4 regions of the Streptomyces sp. WAC04114 genome follow, and region 2 is predicted to be linked to each of the others. Evidence: riboswitches for the same ligand, from Rfam matches in the RefSeq annotation. Region 2 holds a riboswitch; each other region holds the start of a gene.

Region 1 (4,263 bases), on a different contig from region 2:
CAGGTGTCGGTGGAGCTGATCAGGCCGCGCAGCCGGGGTGTCCGGCGCAGCAGATCCGTGAGCCCCTCCACGTCGAAGGTGTCGGTGACGACGACATCGAGGGCGTCCGGCGGAAGTCTCTCCAACTCGTAGGCGTAATAGGCGCGGTCGCGGGTGAGCAGGGTGAGCCGTTCGCCGAGTGCGTCGGCGGCGCGCACCAGGTGTCCGAGGCCGAAGGTGAGTGACTCCAGGCAGGCGACGGTCATGCGGCCCGCTCCTTCCAGTCGTCCGGGCAGGCGGTGCGCCGCCACTCCATCCGGGACCAGGGCATGCTCATCTCCTCGGGGGCGGAGACCTCGGCCGGTTTCAGCGCGGCGGGGTCCAGAGCTTCGGTGTGCCGGGCGAAGACGCGTTCGACGTAGCGGTGTCCGGTGTCGGCGCCGATCACCAGGTGCAGCCGGTCGGGATGGCGCCGGGCCTCGTACGTGGCGGTCAGGTATCCGGCTCCGGTGGAGAGTCCGGCGAAGACGGCGTGGTCGCGCAGCAGGGCGACCGTGCCGGACATGGCGTGGGTGAAGTCCAGCCAGTGCACGGCGTCGTAGAGATGGTGGCGGACGTTGTCGAAGACGATCGACGAGCCGATGCCGGCGATGATCGCCTCCGGGTCGTGGTGCTCCTGGCTGCCGAAGGTGACGCTGCCGAAGGGCTGGACGCCGACCAGCCGGACCGAGGGGTCGGTGACGCGCAGGCGCTCCACGAGGCCGCCCGTGGAGGCTCCGGAGCCGACTCCTCCGACGACGGTCAGCGCGGCCCGGGGGAACGCGGCCGTGATCAGGTCGGCGACCTCGTGGTAGCCGAGGTAGTGGACGTCGTCGTGGTACTGGCGCATCCAGTGCCAGTCGGGACGGCCGGCGAGGAGCTCCTTCACCCGCCGCACCCGTAACTCCTGGTCCAGCTTGAGGTTCTTGGAGGGTCTGACCTGTTCCACGGTGGTGCCGAGGATCTCCAGTTGGGCGCGGGTGGTGGTGTCGACGGTGGTGGACGCGACGATGTGGCAGCGCATGCCGTAGCGGTGACAGGCCAGCGCCAGGGCATAGGCGTAGATGCCGCTGGAGCTGTCGATCAGGGTCTGTCCGGGGCGGATCGTGCCGCGCTCCAGCAGGTGGCGGACGGCGGCGAGCGCCGAGTAGATCTTCATCGACTCGAACCGGACCAGGACGAGGCCGTCGGTGAGCCGGACGAGATCGGGGACCTTCAGGGCGTCGGCGATGTGGGGGTGGGTCACCCATAGCCTCCTCGGGCGAAGGAACACTGGTGGCCGAGCGAGTGGAAGAAGGCGGACAGGTCGGACTTCAGGTCGGCGTCGGGGCGGCCGGGGAAGAGATAGCCGATCAGGCAGCCCGTGTGGGCAACGAAGACGCCGTCGGCGCCGAACCGCTCCTGGTGGGCGAGCATGCGGTCGAACACCGCCTTGGGCAGCACCCGTTGGGACAAGGCGGCGCTGGTGGTGGCCGCCCGTGCGACGGCGGCCGGATCGCCGGAGGCGAAACCCTTCAGCAAGTCGGTCAGGCACCGTTGGTACTCCTCCCCGTGCCGCCGGTAGTGCGCCAGCAGCAGGTCGGTGACGGCGGCGGTGTCCACCGTCCCGGGCTCGGTGACGTACGCGGTGTGGAAGCCGATGTCCGTGCCCAGACGCCGCACCACCCGGTGCCGGCCGCTGAGGTACAGCGCGAACTCGTCGAGGAAGACGCTGTCGGCGCGCTCGATCGCCGCGAGGACGCCGAGGACCAGGTCCGCGTCGTACGGCAGGGCGAAGAGCCTAAACAGGCAGCGCAGGGCCGCCACGATGTCGGCGGTCGAACTCGCCATCCCCACGCCCGTCCGCAGATCGGAGTGGGCGCTCCAACGGCCCGGTGGCAGCGTGAGGCCGAAGTGCTTCAGGAAGAGCCGGGCCGCGAGCGCGGCCTTCTCCCCGAGCGGCGGCGGGTCCGGCGGATCCGTCCCGTGGGTGAAGTGCACCCAGGAGTGGCGGTCCACCGGGAACGACACGACGGCGATGTCGGGATCGGGGCCTGCCCGCAGCGGTCCCTGGTACAGCTCACCCAGGGTGCCGTGGCAGACACCGGAGACGGTACGGCCCGTCACGAACCCCTCCTCCTGTCCGCGTCCTGGAATGCGACCGGGGAGAAGGCACCGTGCGGGGGCGTGCCCCGCGGGTATCCCGTCCGTACCGCCGACCCAGTCCTCGAGGTCACCGTGCACAGCCCGCACAGCACGTACGGGCGCAGTGGGCAGGTCTTCGGACTCGTGGGCTCGCTCACCGGGGACACCGGTCACCGGCGGGCACCTACCGGCCGTCGCTTCCCGGACCCCAACCGACTCGGGCCCAGTGCTGTTGACGGCTTTCGTTCCCACTCACCGCTGCGGGACAGTCCCGGATTCCCACCGGGTTCCCTCTTGCGTCGTGCCACCTGACCCGGACGGGCAGGAGGCTCGAACCGACTGCGGACATCAGCGTAGGCTGGCTCACGCCGCCGCGGCAGAGGGCGCAGCGTCAGTTGTCCGGATGCGATCGGTCGCGTGGCGCGTCGGGCCCGGCGGCACCCCGTCCGCTCCGGACGGCGGTCTGGCCGAATGCGCCCCTCCGTCTCTCCGGCAACCCCCGCCACACTGGTACGTCGACGTGACCCGCTCCTCCCTTCGGAGGATCACGCCGGGAAGGACCAGGATGCTGCCGGAGACGACCCCGGAGGACGACGACTCGACGGCCCCGCCGCCCACCCGTGACAAGCGTCCACCCGAACGCGTCGACCTGCGCGCCGACCTGCGCGCCGCGCTCCCCGACGCGGGCGCCGCCGTCCTGGTCACGGTCGGGGTCTTCGGGTTCCTGTACGCCCGCATGCAGTCGGGTGACTCGGTGACGGTCGCGGTCATGCCGTTCATGGACGACGCGGGCACGTACTGGATGTACCTGCTCAGCCAGGCGTTCGGCTGGTCGGGCCTGCTGTGGGCCTGGGGCACGGTCATGCTCGGTCTGCTGCTTTCGGGGCCACGCCCCGTCCGGCTGCCGGTGTCCCGGCAGGTGCTGGAACGCTGGCACCGCACCACGAGCCTCACCACGATGGCCCTGATGTTCGCGCACGCGCTGATGTTCGCTGCCGAACTCGTTCGCTACGAGGGGCAGTTGTCGTGGGCCGAGCGGTTGTGGGCGGGGTTCGCCGACACGTTCGTGCCCGGCTGGTACGACTCCGGCACCGGCCGGATCGCCATCCCGCTGGGGCAGGGCGCTCTGTATCTGGCCATCCCCCTGGGCCTGTTGTTCTACGTCCGGCACCGCATCGGTGCCAACACCTGGCGCCGGCTGCACCGCTTCGTCGTCGTCGTGTACGTGCTGAGCGTGTGGCACACCCTGCTGTACGGCACCAACGTCTGGTACGGCGAGTGGCCGCGCACCGTGCTGTGGCTGCTGCAACTCCCCGTCGCGGCGCTGCTGATGGCCCGACTGCTGCGTCCCGCCCGGCGCGCCGAGCGACTGGGCGCACCTCGGCGCGGGGGCGTGACATGGCCGGGCTGGACGGTCCGGGCCGTCGGCCGGGTGGCCGCGGGCGCCGTCGTGGTGGGCCTCGTCCTCGTGGTGGCGTCCGGCCGCGACGGTGGCCGGGAACGCCCGGCCGAGCCGCCCGCGACGAGTCCGCACGCGCACGAGCCCGAGTGATCCACGGCCGCACATCCGGGAGCGGCGGGGAACCCCGGGGCGAATCTCCCGGAGAGGTACCGTGACGGCTTGGTCGAGGCGGGACGAGAGGGCGTCCGGCGCCGAGGTGCCTGTCGCATCGCCGTCTGCCTGGACGGCTCAGAGCGGTAGCGGGACGAGTCCGCGGGCAGGGTGGCGAGGGCCGAGGAAGACGATGACGGCCTTGCCGTCGGGGCACGGGTGGGTGGCCTGGGGCCAGCCCTGCCGATGGTAGAAGGCCATGGCCCAGGGCGCCTGGGCGGAGGTGAGCAGCCAGGAGCGGCCCCCCTGGGCACCCCTGGGTGACCGCGTCCAGCAGCCTTCCGGCGAGCCCCCTGCCGTGCGCGCGGGGCCGCACGGCGAGTTCGTCCACCTCGAAGGCGCCGCACAGCCAGTCCTCGGCCCGCCTGGAGCCGAGGCCCGCGGCGGCCTGCGGAGAGCAGCGGTCCGTGGGGAAGGGCGAGGGCGTTGTCCACCCGCCGGCGAAGCCCAGGAGTGCTTCCCGGGCGTGATCGTTGCTGTTGTACGCACGGTGTCAGCGTCCCGTTCCC
Region 2 (4,263 bases):
CCGGGGCAGGGATCAACGCTTTCCTCGTCTCGAAATTCGCCGACGCGGCCGAGAGTTATTACCGTCATAAGCTGGCCGCCGAGAGCTGAGAACCGGCCACCGCCGTCCTCGCCTCGGCGCCCACCCGGGCAGGCACGCGCCTTCGGCATACTCCGGATGACGTCGGGGCATCGCCCCTAGGATGGTCGTGCCGCGACGCTTCAGCGCGTGCGGAGTTGCGTTCCACCGCAAGGAGACATGCCCATGGGCACCGAAGAGGCCGCACGCACGACGACCGGCAGCGGGGCCCTGGAAGGCGGGTGTGCCGGGCCCATGGTGCCGCGCCTGGCCCTCGGTGCCCGGCTGCGCGCCCTGCGGGAGAAGCGGGGCATCGGCCGGGCGGACGCGGGGCACGTCATCCGGGCCTCCGCCTCCAAGATCAGCCGGATGGAAGCCGGCCGCCACGGTTTCAAGCTGCGCGACGTCGCCGATCTGCTCACCCTCTACGGCGTCACGGACGAGGCCGAGCGCGCCACCCTGATGGCGCTGGCCGAGCAGGCCAACACCCCTGCCTGGTGGCGGTCGTACAGCGATGTCGTGCCGGCCTGGACGCAGACCTATCTCGGGGCCGAGCAGGCGGCGAGCCTCATCCGCTGCTTCCGGGTGCAGCGCGTCCCCGGCCTGTTGCAGACCGCCGACTACGCCCGGGCCGCCCTGCGGCTCGCGCACCCGGACGCCGGTGCGGCGGAGATCGACCGCCGGGTCGCCCTGCGGATGGCCCGCCGGCGGATCCTGCACCGGCAGCCGGCGACCCGGTTGTGGGCGGTGATCGACGAGGCGGCGCTGCGGCGCCCGGTGGGCGGCGTCGGTGTCATGCGGGACCAGCTCAGGCACCTCATCGAGATCTGCGGGCTCCCGCACGTGACGGTGCAGATCCTGCCGTTCTCCGCCGGTGCTCACGCCGCGGAGGGCGGCCCGATCACCATTCTGCGGCTGCCCGGCGGGCAGTTGCCCGACGTGGTCTACCTGGAGCAGCTCACCGGCGCCCTCTACCCCGACCGGCCGGCCGAGATCGAGTGCTACTGGGACGCCATGAACCGGCTGGTGGTCGAAGCCGAGTCGCCGGACGAGACTCCGACCATCCTGCACCGCGTCCTTCAGGAGACCTGAGGGTCAGCGCTTGAGGGCGACGCCGCCGTACTGGTGCACCTCCGCGGGCAGGCCCAGGGCCGCCGCGTCGGGACGCCAGCGCGAGCAGGACGCCACGCCCGGGTCGAGCAGCTCCAGGCCCTCGAAGTAGCGCGCGATCTGCTCGGGGCTGCGCAGGATGTACGGGATCGAGCCGCCGTCGTTGTACTGCTGGATGGCCCGGACGTACTCCTCGCTGGTGTCGGTGGAGTCGTACTGCACGAGGTAGCTGCCGGGGGGCAGGGCGTCCACCAGGCGTCGCACGATGGAGCGGGCCTCGTCGTGGTCCTCGATGTGGCCCAGGATTCCCATCAGCATGAGGGCGACGGGCTGGTCGAAGTCGAGTGTCTTCCCGGCCTCCCGGACGATGGCGCCGGGGTCGCGCAGGTCGGCGTCGACGTAGTTGGTGACGCCCTCCGGCGTGCTGGTGAGCAGGGCGCGGGCGTGGGCCAGCACCAGCGGGTCGTTGTCGACGTAGACGATCCGGCTCTCCGGGGCCACCCGCTGGGCGATCTGGTGGGTGTTGTCCACATTGGGCAGGCCGGTGCCGATGTCCAGGAACTGCCGGATGCCCTCTTCGGCGGCGAGGTGGCGCACGGCGCGGGCGAGGAAGTAGCGGGCGGCACGGGCACCGGTCTCGATCCCGGGGAAGACCTCACGGAACGCGTCACCGGCCACCCGGTCGACCTCGTAGTTGTCCTTCCCGCCCAGCCAGTAGTTCCAGATCCGGGCCGAGTGCGGCACCGAGGTGTCGATCTTGGGGAACGGCTCCTGCTCGGTCATGGACGCTCCTGAGTGTGTGGTCGAGGAAGCCCCACGTTAGCCGGTCGACACCCCGAAGAGGATCAACTCCTGCGCGGCACCCGGGAGTTCCACGGCCCCACCTCGGTCGCCCTCGTCGCCGGACCGGCGGCCCTGTACCGCGGGGCCCCGGCCCCCTCGGCCCGATTCCTACGTGCGGGTACAGTGAGCGGGTCGTCATCACACCGTACGGGGGAAAGCCGGTGCAATTCCGGCGCTGACCCGCAACCGTGAACCGCCCGCCGCGGGCGGTGAGCCGGATCGCTCCGTACGGTTCGTGACCGGCTCACGTGCCCGGCAGTCCGCCGGTGCACGGCACCGTCGAGGTATACGGAGCCGAGCCGCCGGGGGGTGCCCCGTGCTGCCCGGCTCCCCCACAGGGAGAGGCACCCGCCGATCATGAACGTCCGCCGCAGCGCCGCGGTCCTGGCCGCCGTCGCCGTGATCGGCGCCGCCACCCCGGCCGCCGCCGACCCGTCCCCGTCGCCCTCCCAGGCGTTCCCGTCCGCCCTGTACGGCGGCACGGACCCGAAGTACGACGGCGTCTGGCGCCAGTCGCTCGCGCTGCTCGCGCAGGACACCGTGGGTGTGAAGCCCGCCGAGAAGTCCGTGGAGTGGCTGGCGCGGCAGCAGTGCGAGGACGGCTCCTTCGCCGCGTACCGTCCCGACCCCACCGCCGCGTGCGACGCCAAGACCATGCTGGACACCAACGCCACGTCCGCCGCCGTGCAGGCCCTCACCGCGCTCGGCGGGCACGACGACGTCACCGGCAAGGCCATAGGCTGGCTGAAGTCGGTGCAGAACAAGGACGGCGGCTGGGGCTATTCGCCCGGCGGCGCCAGCGACACCAACTCCACGTCGGTCGTCGTGGGCGCGCTCGCCGCCGCGGGCGAGAAGCCGGACCGGGTCGTCAAGGACGGCAAGTCTCCCTACGACGCGCTGCTGAAGCTCGCCCTGCCCTGCGGCGGGGACGACGACGGCGCCTTCGCGTTCCAGCCGGACAAGAAGGGCGAGCTCGCCGCCAACGCGGACGCCACGGCGGCCGGTGTGCTCGGCTCCCTGGGCAAGGGCATGGTCGTCGAGCCCGGCAAGAAGTCCGACACGACCTGCGAGAAGGCCGGGACGCCTCAGCAGGCGGCGGCGAACGGCGCGGGCTATCTCACCGCCGCCCTGACCAAGGACAACGGGCACCTGATGTCCGCACTGGCCGGTGCCGAGCCCCAGCCCGACTACGGCAACACCGCCGACGCGGTCGTCGCGCTCGCCGCGCAGGGCGCCACCGCGCAGGCGGAGAAGTCCGTGCGGTGGCTGGAGAAGAACTCCGCCGAATGGGCCGCGCAGAGCGGTCCGGCCGCCTACGCCCAGCTGATCTTCGCCGCCCACGCGACGGGCACGAACCCCCGCGACTTCGGTGGCGCGGACCTCGTGAAGCAGCTGGGCGCCACGGGCCCGGCCCCGCAGACGGCGGAGCAGACCAAGGCCGCGGACGAGAAGAAGGAGGACTCCGGCTCGGACTTCTTCGGCGTCTGGTGGTACGTCGGCGTCTGCCTCGTCGCCGGCATCGGTATCGGCTTCCTGTTCACCGGCCGCAAGAAGAAGCAGCAGCCGTGATCCGCAGGGCCCTTCTCCTCCTCCTGGCCTCGCTCCTGCTGTGCGCGGGAGCGGGCCAGGCCCAGGCCGCCGGCTACCGGTACTGGTCGTTCTGGGAGCGCGACGGCGGTCACTGGGTCTACGCCACCCAGGGCCCGTCCCTGGCCCGGCCCTCGGACGGCGACGTCCAGGGCTTCCGCTTCGCGGTGAGCGAGGACTCCGCGAACGCGGCCCGGCCGCGCGGCAAGGCCGATTTCGCGACGATCTGCGCGAAGACGCCCGCGCAGGACGGCCGCAAGCGGGTGGCCCTGGTCCTCGACTTCGGCACCCCGTCGGACGCCCCCGAGGGCGAGACCCCGCCCGCCGCGCGCACGGCCTGCGCCCGGGTCTCCCCCGACGCGACGACGGCCGAGGCCCTGGCGGCGGTGGCCAAGCCGCTGCGCTACGACACCAACGCCCTGCTGTGCGCGATCGCGGGCTACCCGGAGAAGGGCTGCGGCGAACAGGTCTCGCAGCAGCGGACCCCGGAGCCCGACAAGCCCGCCGCGGAGCAGAAGGCCCCGTCGGACGACGGCCCGTCCCTGGGCCTGGTCGCGGGCATCGCCGTGGTGGTGGTCCTGGGCGGGGCGGCGATCTGGCAGGTACGGCGGCGTGGGTAGCCGTCCCGCCCAGGACCACCACCACGGCGATGCCCGCGACCAGGCC
Region 3 (4,263 bases), on a different contig from region 2:
TCCAGGTCGGGTCGGCCAGCGCCGGATGCACGCGGTGCAGCAGGATGCCCCACACCTGGTCGGCCGGGACGCCGATGGATCCGACGGCGATCCCGAACGTGGCCGAGACCAGGACGAGCGCGCCGAGCAGCAGGAGCACGAGCGGGTAGGGAATCCGTTTGCGGCCCGGGACTATGACGTCACCGCCGACCGCTCTCCGGAAGCTCGCCTCCGATCCGGCGCCCGCGTCCTTCTCCTCGGTCACGCCCGCCGCGTCGGTCGCGCCGCTCACTTGAAGCGATCCGGGTGGATCTGGCGGGCCAGGGACTCCACGGCGGCCGGCACCCGGACGCCCAGCACCGTGGACGACAGGGGCAGCACGGCGAACCGCTTGTTCCTGATGGCAGGTACGTCCTTGAGCGCCGGGTTCGACAGCAGGAACTTCTTCTTGTCCTCGACCGACTGGTCGCCGTAGTCGTAGATGACGATGACCTCGGGCGCCCGCTCGGCCACCTGCTCGAACGACACGTCGCCGAACGCCTTGTCCACATCGGCGAAGAGGTTCACCGCGCCCGCCTGCTTGATCATCTCGTTGCCGATGCCCGCCCCGCCGGCGGTGAAGGCGGTCTTGTCGCCGCTGTCGTAGACGAAGAGCTTGACCGGCGTGACTCCGGCGAGCTTGCTCTCGACCGTGTCGAGGGTGGCGTGGAGCTTCTTCAGCTCCTTGTCGGCTCGTTCCGGCACCCCGAAGATCTTGGCCACGTTCCGGATCTCCCGGTCCATCGAGTCCATGGTCACGGGCCCGGAGGGGCATTCCTCGATGTTCAGGTAGGAGTTGATCCCGGCTTTGGACAAGGCGTCGCGGCTGCGGCCCTCCTTCTCGTCGAAGGTGCTGGCGAAACCGCCGTAGGCGAAGTCGGGTTCGGCGGCCAGCAGCGTTTCGAAGGACGGGTACTCCTTCGCGATGACCTTGATGCCGCCGTACGCGTCCTGGTACTCGGGGAGGATCTTGTCGTCGAGGTAGGCCGTGCCCACCATCGACTTCTCCAGGCCCAGCGCCAGCATGACCTCGGTCGCGTGCTGGTTCAGCGACACCGCGCGTTGCGGAGGACGCTGATAGGTCGTCTTCACACCGCAGTTGGAGAGGGTGACGGGGAAGCCGTCGACGGCGGAGCCCGCCTGCGCGGCGTCGTCCCGGGTGGCGCTCCCGCCACAGCCGGATATCAGCAGGGCCGCGGCGGCGATCGCCGACAGCAGGGACATCGGGCGCTTGCCCATCATGGAATGGGTCCTCTCACCGCGGGGTGGAACGGGAACGGTCCGGACTGGCTGGTGGTCCGGAGGACGGCCGGGTATGACAGCCGGCCGGAGTGGCTGAAATCGATCGCGTCGGGGCGATCAGGGCGGGTCTGGTGGGGTCGGGAGTCGTCGAGTCAGTCGCGTCGAGTCAGGCGCGGCAGCTGTCGAGCCGCCGCGGCAGCCGATGACACGGAGTTCCCGGCCCGGGCACGCCGAGGCGGGGTGAAGAGGTAGAGGTCCAGGATGTCCGGCAGTTCCGCGATGCCCGGTCCGCCCGCCCGTACCCAGGCGGCGATGTCCTCGGTCGCGGCGGGATCGTTGACGAGGCCGAACCAGACCGGACGGCCACCGGCGGCACGCCCCTCGGACGAAGGCTGCACGACGATCACATTCGCCTGCTCGCACACGTCGAGACACTCGGTGACCCGGACCGGGGCGTCCTCGGCCAGACGCGCGGTCTGCTCACCGTGGTCCACACCGGTCACCTTCGGACTGCCGCAGCAGCAGTCCCGGCACACCACGACCCGGCACGGCACCGCACCGTCCCGCGACACCGCCATGGGCATCCCGACACACCCGCCTCCCCGGGGAAATCCGCCCCAGTCATATCGAGGAGGCGACCGCGTGAGTCTCCTGGCTCTCGGGTCAGTGCTCGTCCCGGCCTTCCCACCCGCGTCCGGGCAGTGGTCTGTTCGGGATCCGCTCGCCGATCACAGTGGCGGTACCGCGCCGGATTCACACCGGCTTCCTCGTTCCGCCGTCGCCTTTGTCGCGGGCCATCATGGCAGAAGGACACGTCATCTCATACGCCCGCGGAGCAATGAGCCGTGGTGAAGCGCGGCACACGACCCGCGCACGAATGCACTGCGCGCTGCCTCCCTTGACCGCGAACCGGGACAGCCGAAGGGCTCCCGCGAGTCATGTCCTCGCGGAAGCCCTTCGTCATACCGCCTGCAAGTGAAGGTTGAGAAGACGATCACGAGCAGGACATCTGCGCCGACGCGGCTACGGCATCACCACGCTCACGGCGCGAGCAGCAGGCTGTCACCGCGTTCCTTGGCGGAGGCGTAGCGCTTGGCGACGTCCTGCCAGTTGACGACCTGCCACATGGCCTCGATGAAGTCGACCTTCTGGTTCTTGTACTGGAGATAGAAGGCGTGCTCCCAGGCGTCGAAGACCAGGATCGGGGTCGAGCCCTGGCCGACATTGCCCTGGTGGTCGTAGACCTGCTCGACGATGAGGCGCCCGCTCAGGGGCTCGTACGCGAGCACACCCCAGCCCGACCCCTGCGTGGTGGCCGACGCCTTGGACAGCTGCGCCTTGAAGTTGGCGAAGGACCCGAAGGACTCGGCGATGGCGTCCGCCAGCTCGCCCACGCCGTCCTTCTCCAGCGGCTCGCCGCCGCCCTCACCGGTCATGTTGTGCCAGTAGATGCTGTGCAGGATGTGGCCGGAGAGGTGGAAGGCCAGGTTCTTCTCCAGGCCGTTGATCGACCCCCACGACTCCTTGTCCCGGGCCTCCGCCAGCTGCTCCAGCGTGTCGTTGGCGCCCTTGACGTAGGCCGCGTGGTGCTTGTCGTGGTGCAGCTCGATGATCTCCGGGCTGATGACCGGAGCGAGCGCCGAGTAGTCGTACGGAAGCTCCGGGAGGCTGTACACCGGCATGTCCAACGTCCTCCGACATAATTGCGAATGGTATGCAGTTGCACGCTAACAGCAAAAGAGGTCGCACGCTGATCAGGAATTGGTCCTAGGACCGCGGTCGCGTCGCACAGCCAGGGGGCGTTCGTACTGTTGCAAGAGACTCGTGACCAGCGGCCGGAGACCGTACAGCCGGAGCACCGCGCCTCATTGATGCGACACGGACTGCGCTGCACACCGGGCCGTCTGCGCATCCTCGCGCTCCTGCATGCATCCGGGCTCCATCTCTCCACCGCCGAGGCCCGTACCGGACTGGCACGGAGGGGGAAGGCCGTCCACACCACCACGGTCTACCGCACCCTGGAAACCCTGGAGGCCGTGGGCCTGGTCCACGCGGTCCCCGGTCCGGGCCCGACGCGCTATGGCATCACGGGCGAGCCGCATCACCACATCGTGTGCGGGCTGTGCGGCCGTGTCGCGGCACTGGCCCGCGAACATCTGACGGAAGCGGTGGGGCGGATCGAGGAGCTGACCGGGCTGCGGCCCGACGCATCGGGATCGCTGCTCGTCTACGGCCGGTGCTCGCGATGCGCCGTCCGAACGAAGGGACGTGACGCAGAGCCGGGAGGGTGCGGAGCTGCGTCCGAGGACTGGACGTGTCAGGCAAGACGGCGCCCCGCACCCTCTTTCAGTCTTGCGCAGCCCGGTATCTTCTTGCAATAGGTTCGTTATTGCGATCGACTTGCAATAGGAGGTGGGCGATGGGCTCTCCGATCGTTCTCGGCATCGAGTCGTCCTGCGACGAGACCGGTGCCGGCCTGGTCCGGGACGGGCGGCTGCTGGGGCATGCGGTGGCGTCGAGCATGGACGAGCACGCCCGTTACGGCGGGGTGGTCCCCGAGATCGCCGCCCGGGCACACGTCCACTCCGTCCGTCCGGTGATCCAGCAGGCTTTGGACGAGGCCGGCTTGCGACTGTCCGACATCGGCGCCGTCGCCGTCACCACCGGGCCGGGCCTGTCCGGCGCGCTGCAAGTGGGCCTCGCGGGGGCGAAGGGAGTCGCGTACGCGCTGGGCGTCCCGCTGTACGGCGTCCACCACCTCGCCGGTCACGTCGCCGCCGACACCCTGGAGCACGGGCCACTGCCGACCCCCTGCATGGTGCTGATCGTCTCCGGTGGACATCCGTCCTTGCTGTTGGTCCGCGATCTGGCCCGCGACCCGATCCTCCATCTCGGCGACACCCTCGACGACGCGGCAGGGGAGTGCTTCGACAAGGTCGCTCGGGTCTTCGGGCTGCCGTATCCCGGCGGGCCGGCCATCGACCGGGCAGCGCGCGTGGGGGA
Region 4 (4,263 bases), on a different contig from region 2:
CTGGCGCGCGTACGACGAGACGCTCGCCAGAGCGGTGGCCCTCAAGCTGCTGCTCCCCCAGGACACCGATGCCACGGCGACCTCCCGGTTCCGTCTGGAGGCTCAGACCGCCGGGCGTCTCAACCACCCGAACGTGGTCGGCGTCCTGGACTTCGGCGAGTACGACAACCGGCTGTACCTGGTGATGGAGCTGGTCGAGGGCGACAGCCTCGCCGGGGTGCTGACCGGCTCCGGCGCGCTCCCCGCCGAGCAGGTGGCCGATCTGGCCGCACAGGCGTCCGCCGGGCTCGCCGCCGCGCACGGGCAGGGCATCGTGCACCGGGACGTCAAGCCCGCCAACCTGCTGCTGGACACGAACGGCACCCTGAAGATCGGCGACTTCGGCATCGCGCGGTTCCTCGACGACCCGGGCGCCGCGCTCACCGCTACCGGCCAGATCGTCGGCACCGGCCTGTACCTCGCGCCCGAGCGTGCCCTGGGCAAGCAGGCGGGTCCGGCCTCCGACATGTACTCCCTGGGCTGTGTGCTCTACCAGCTCCTCAGCGGGCGCCCGCCGTTCCAGGCCGACACCGCCGTCGCCCTCCTCCACCAGCACCTCGACTCCGCCCCCGTGCCACCCCGCGAGCTCGGTGTCGCCGGACTGCCGCCCGCGTTCGAGAACTACCTCCTCGGCCTACTCGCCAAGCAGCCCGAGGACCGGCCCACCGCCCAGCAGGCCGCCGAATGGTTCGCCGGCGGCGCCTGGCGGGGCCTGCCCGAGCCGCTGCCGGAGGTCTCGCCGCCGCTGCGGCCCAGGACCACGTCCGCGGCGATGCCCGCCGGGCCGGGCCCCTACGCGGGTGCCGGGACCGGCAACCCGACGACGTACGCGCTGCCCGCGACCACGGGGCACCGCAGCGCGGCCCGGACGGCCCAGGCGGGGCGTTCGGGCCGCTCCCGCGGGCGCGGCGGCCTCGGCAACCGGTCGCGACTGGCCGCGACGGCCGCCGCCGCGGCGCTCTTCCTCGCCGCGATGCTCATCGGCATGCGCTGGTTCTCGCCCGACACGACCGCGGAGAGCACGGAGCCCGACGCGTCCCCGAGCGCGAGCAGCCCCGCCGCCACGCCGTCCACCGACTCCGCGTCGTCCTCCTCTTCCGATTCCGATTCCGAGGCCGGTCCCGGGGCCGGTCCGGCGGCCGGGCCGAGGGCGGCCGACGCGCCGGCCACCGGCACCGTGGCCGATGTCACTCCGACCGCGCCGGCCGCTTCCCCGACGCCTGTTGCGCCGGAGCCCGGCGCCACGACTCCGACGCAGGAAGGGGGCCCCGGCGGGCCGGAGCAGCCGCAGCCGGAGAAGCCGGGCCAGGCCGGGGACGACGGGGAAGGCGACGACGACGGGGACGACGGGAGCGACGACTGACGCGGCCCGGACGGCGCACGGCGGACCCCTGACCGGAGCGCGTGGATCAGCCGGGAGATGCGCCGGTGTGCGAGCGGGCGCCCCCTCGCGCGCCCCTTGGGTGGCTTGTCATCGCCCTTACCCCGGCCTTATTGTCACCAGGCCTTGGTGAACGGGAAATCCGGTGTGATGCCGGTGCGGCCCTCGCCACTGTGAATCGGGAAGTCCGGCTCCGGCCCTCACGGGCAGCCACTGGGTCCTTGCGACCCGGGAAGGCGGAGTCCGGGCGGTGGTACCCGTCAGCCAGGAGACCGGCCAAGGCGCGTCAACCATCCACGAGGTGCTGGAGAGGGTCTGCTGAGCCATGCACATAGCCGAGGGTTTCCTTCCTCCGGCGCACGCGGTCGCCTGGGGCGTCGCGTCGGCGCCGTTCGTCGTCCACGGGGTCCGGTCGCTCACCCGTGAAGTGCGCGAGCACCCCGAGAGCACCCTGCTCCTCGGTGCGTCCGGAGCCTTCACGTTCGTCCTGTCCGCCCTGAAACTGCCGTCCGTGACGGGCAGTTGCTCGCACCCTACCGGCACGGGCCTCGGAGCCATCCTGTTCCGGCCGCCCATCATGGCGGTGCTGGGCACCATCACCCTGCTGTTCCAGGCGCTGCTGCTCGCGCACGGCGGTCTGACCACGCTCGGCGCCAACGTCTTCTCCATGGCGATCGTCGGCCCCTGGGCCGGATACGCCGTCTACAAGCTGTTGCGGCGCTCCAACGCGCCGCTGATGGTGGCGGTGTTCTCCGGCGCGTTCGTCGCCGACCTGTCCACCTACTGCGTCACCAGCGTGCAGCTGGCGCTCGCGTTCCCCGACCCGGGCAGCGGATTCCTGGGCGCGCTCGGCAAGTTCGGTTCCATCTTCGCCGTCACCCAGGTCCCGCTCGCGGTGAGCGAGGGGCTGCTGACCGTGCTCGTGATGCGGCTGCTGGTGCAGTCCAGCAAGGGCGAACTGACCCGGCTGGGTGTGCTCCTCGCCAAGAAGCAGACCCGGACCGAGACCGAGGCGGTGGCCCGATGAGCAGGAACACGAAGATCAACCTGGTGCTGCTGTTCGTCGTGGCGGCGCTCGCCGTACTGCCGCTGGCGCTCGGCCTAGGTGACCACAAGGAGGAGCCGTTCGCGGGCGCCGACGGCGAGGCCGAGACGGCGATCACCGAGCTGAAGCCGGACTACGAGCCGTGGTTCTCGCCGCTGTACGAACCGCCGTCCGGTGAGATCGAGTCGGCGCTGTTCTCCCTCCAGGCGGCTCTCGGCGCCGGTGTCCTCGCCTACTACTTCGGGCTGCGCCGGGGCCGTCGGCAGGGCGAGCAGCGGGCGCTGGAGCGGGACGCCGAGGCCGACAGCGCGCTCGCCGGCGCCGCCGGAAAGTCCACCGCGAAGCAGGACTGAGCCCGGGTGCTGCCGATCGACGCGGCGGCGCACAGCAGTCGCTGGCGCCGCCGCCATCCCGTGGACAAGGCCGTGCTCGGGCTCGGCCTCACCGTACTCGCGATCTCGCTGCCGCCCTGGCCGGGCGCGGCCCTGGTCCTCCTGACCGCCCTGGTGGTGCTGCTGGGGCCGGCCGGGGTGCCCGGGCGGCGGCTGTGGCGGGCCTACCGGGTGCCGCTGGGCTTCTGCGTGACCGGTGCGGTCACGCTGCTGGTCCAGGTGGGCGGGCCGGGGGGGTTCGTCTCGCTCGCGGACGACGGGCCGCTGAGGGCCGGGGAGTTGCTGCTGCGCACCTCGGCGGCCTCCCTGGGCGTGCTGCTGTTCGCCTTCACCACGCCCATGTCCGATCTGCTGCCCCGTCTGGTCCGGGCCGGGGTCCCCGCGCCGGTCGTCGACGTCGCGCTCGTGACGTACCGGATGAGCTTCCTGCTGCTGGACTCCATGCGGCGCATCCGGGAGGCCCAGGCGGCCCGGCTCGGCCACACCGGCCGGGCCGCGGAGTGGCGTTCTCTGGCCGGGCTCGGCGCCACCGCGTTCGTCCGCGCCTTCGACCGGGCGACCCGGCTCCAGGCCGGGCTCGCCGGGCGCGGCTACGACGGCACCCTGCGCGTCCTGGTGCCCGAGGCCCGGGTCTCCGCCCGCTTCACGGCGGCCAGTTGCGCGCTCCTCGCCGCGCTGGCCGTCCTCACCCTCGTCCTGGAAAGGCCGCTGACATGAGCGAGCCCGCCCTCGTCGCCCTGCGGGGCGCGTCCTTCGCCTACGAGGACGGTCCTGCCGTGCTCAGCGGCCTCGACTTCGACATCCGCGAGGGGCGCGCGCTCGCGCTGCTCGGCCGCAACGGCAGCGGCAAGACCACGCTGATGCGGCTGCTCTCCGGCGGGCTGAAACCGCACGAGGGGCGGCTGACGGTCCAGGGGCAGCCGGTGCCGTACGACCGCAAGGGGCTGACCCGGCTGCGGACCACCGTGCAGCTGGTCGTGCAGGACCCGGACGACCAGTTGTTCGCGGCCTCCGTCGAGCAGGACGTGTCGTTCGGGCCACTGAACCTCGGCCTCGACGACACGCAGGTACGGGCGCGGGTGGCGGAGGCGCTCGCCGCCCTGGACATCACGGCCCTGGCCGACCGGCCCACCCATCTGCTCTCCTACGGGCAGCGCAAACGCACCGCCATCGCGGGCGCGGTCGCCATGCGGCCGCGCGTCCTCATCCTCGACGAGCCGACGGCCGGGCTCGACCCGGACGGCCAGGAGCGGCTCCTCACCACCCTCGACGGCCTGCGTGCCTCCGGTACCACGGTGGTGATGGCCACCCACGACGTCGACCTCGCCCTGCGCTGGGCCGACGACGCGGCGCTGCTCACCCCGTCCGGCGTCCGCACCGGGCCCGCGGCCACGGCGCTGGCCCGC

What was found. Region 2 has a riboswitch for cobalamin ahead of K4G64_RS32990 (prenyltransferase/squalene oxidase repeat-containing protein). Riboswitches for the same ligand answer to the same signal wherever they lie in the genome.
Region 1: linked by a shared signal. The riboswitch ahead of K4G64_RS03660 (hypothetical protein) and the one ahead of K4G64_RS32990 (prenyltransferase/squalene oxidase repeat-containing protein) in region 2 are both predicted to bind cobalamin.
Region 3: linked by a shared signal. The riboswitch ahead of K4G64_RS17715 ((2Fe-2S) ferredoxin domain-containing protein) and the one ahead of K4G64_RS32990 (prenyltransferase/squalene oxidase repeat-containing protein) in region 2 are both predicted to bind cobalamin.
Region 4: linked by a shared signal. The riboswitch ahead of K4G64_RS05690 (energy-coupling factor ABC transporter permease) and the one ahead of K4G64_RS32990 (prenyltransferase/squalene oxidase repeat-containing protein) in region 2 are both predicted to bind cobalamin.

What each region holds. Positions count from the first base shown of each region.
Region 1 covers NZ_JAIGQA010000006.1:68,765-73,027, reverse strand. Annotated here, with positions in the region: gene K4G64_RS03670 (ATP-grasp domain-containing protein) at 1-245, opposite strand, end outside; gene K4G64_RS03665 (cysteine synthase family protein) at 242-1,264, opposite strand; gene K4G64_RS03660 (hypothetical protein) at 1,261-2,124, opposite strand; cobalamin riboswitch at 2,252-2,497, opposite strand; gene K4G64_RS03655 (ferric reductase-like transmembrane domain-containing protein) at 2,708-3,694, shown strand; partial or broken gene K4G64_RS39810 (GNAT family N-acetyltransferase) at 3,833-4,208, opposite strand; gene K4G64_RS03650 (ATP-binding cassette domain-containing protein) at 4,248-4,263, opposite strand, start outside.
Region 2 covers NZ_JAIGQA010000191.1:32-4,294, reverse strand. Annotated here, with positions in the region: gene K4G64_RS33005 (EcsC family protein) at 1-89, shown strand, start outside; gene K4G64_RS33000 (helix-turn-helix transcriptional regulator) at 244-1,149, shown strand; gene K4G64_RS32995 (SAM-dependent methyltransferase) at 1,153-1,950, opposite strand; cobalamin riboswitch at 2,121-2,250, shown strand; gene K4G64_RS32990 (prenyltransferase/squalene oxidase repeat-containing protein) at 2,368-3,579, shown strand; gene K4G64_RS32985 (SCO2322 family protein) at 3,576-4,217, shown strand.
Region 3 covers NZ_JAIGQA010000059.1:969-5,231, reverse strand. Annotated here, with positions in the region: gene K4G64_RS17725 (FecCD family ABC transporter permease) at 1-271, opposite strand, end outside; gene K4G64_RS17720 (ABC transporter substrate-binding protein) at 268-1,260, opposite strand; gene K4G64_RS17715 ((2Fe-2S) ferredoxin domain-containing protein) at 1,413-1,844, opposite strand; cobalamin riboswitch at 1,884-2,078, opposite strand; gene K4G64_RS17710 (superoxide dismutase) at 2,301-2,942, opposite strand; gene K4G64_RS17705 (Fur family transcriptional regulator) at 3,132-3,641, shown strand; gene tsaD (tRNA (adenosine(37)-N6)-threonylcarbamoyltransferase complex transferase subunit TsaD) at 3,680-4,263, shown strand, end outside.
Region 4 covers NZ_JAIGQA010000011.1:32,056-36,318, reverse strand. Annotated here, with positions in the region: gene K4G64_RS05695 (serine/threonine-protein kinase) at 1-1,402, shown strand, start outside; cobalamin riboswitch at 1,531-1,716, shown strand; gene K4G64_RS05690 (energy-coupling factor ABC transporter permease) at 1,746-2,447, shown strand; gene K4G64_RS05685 (energy-coupling factor ABC transporter substrate-binding protein) at 2,444-2,818, shown strand; gene cbiQ (cobalt ECF transporter T component CbiQ) at 2,825-3,574, shown strand; gene K4G64_RS05675 (energy-coupling factor ABC transporter ATP-binding protein) at 3,571-4,263, shown strand, end outside.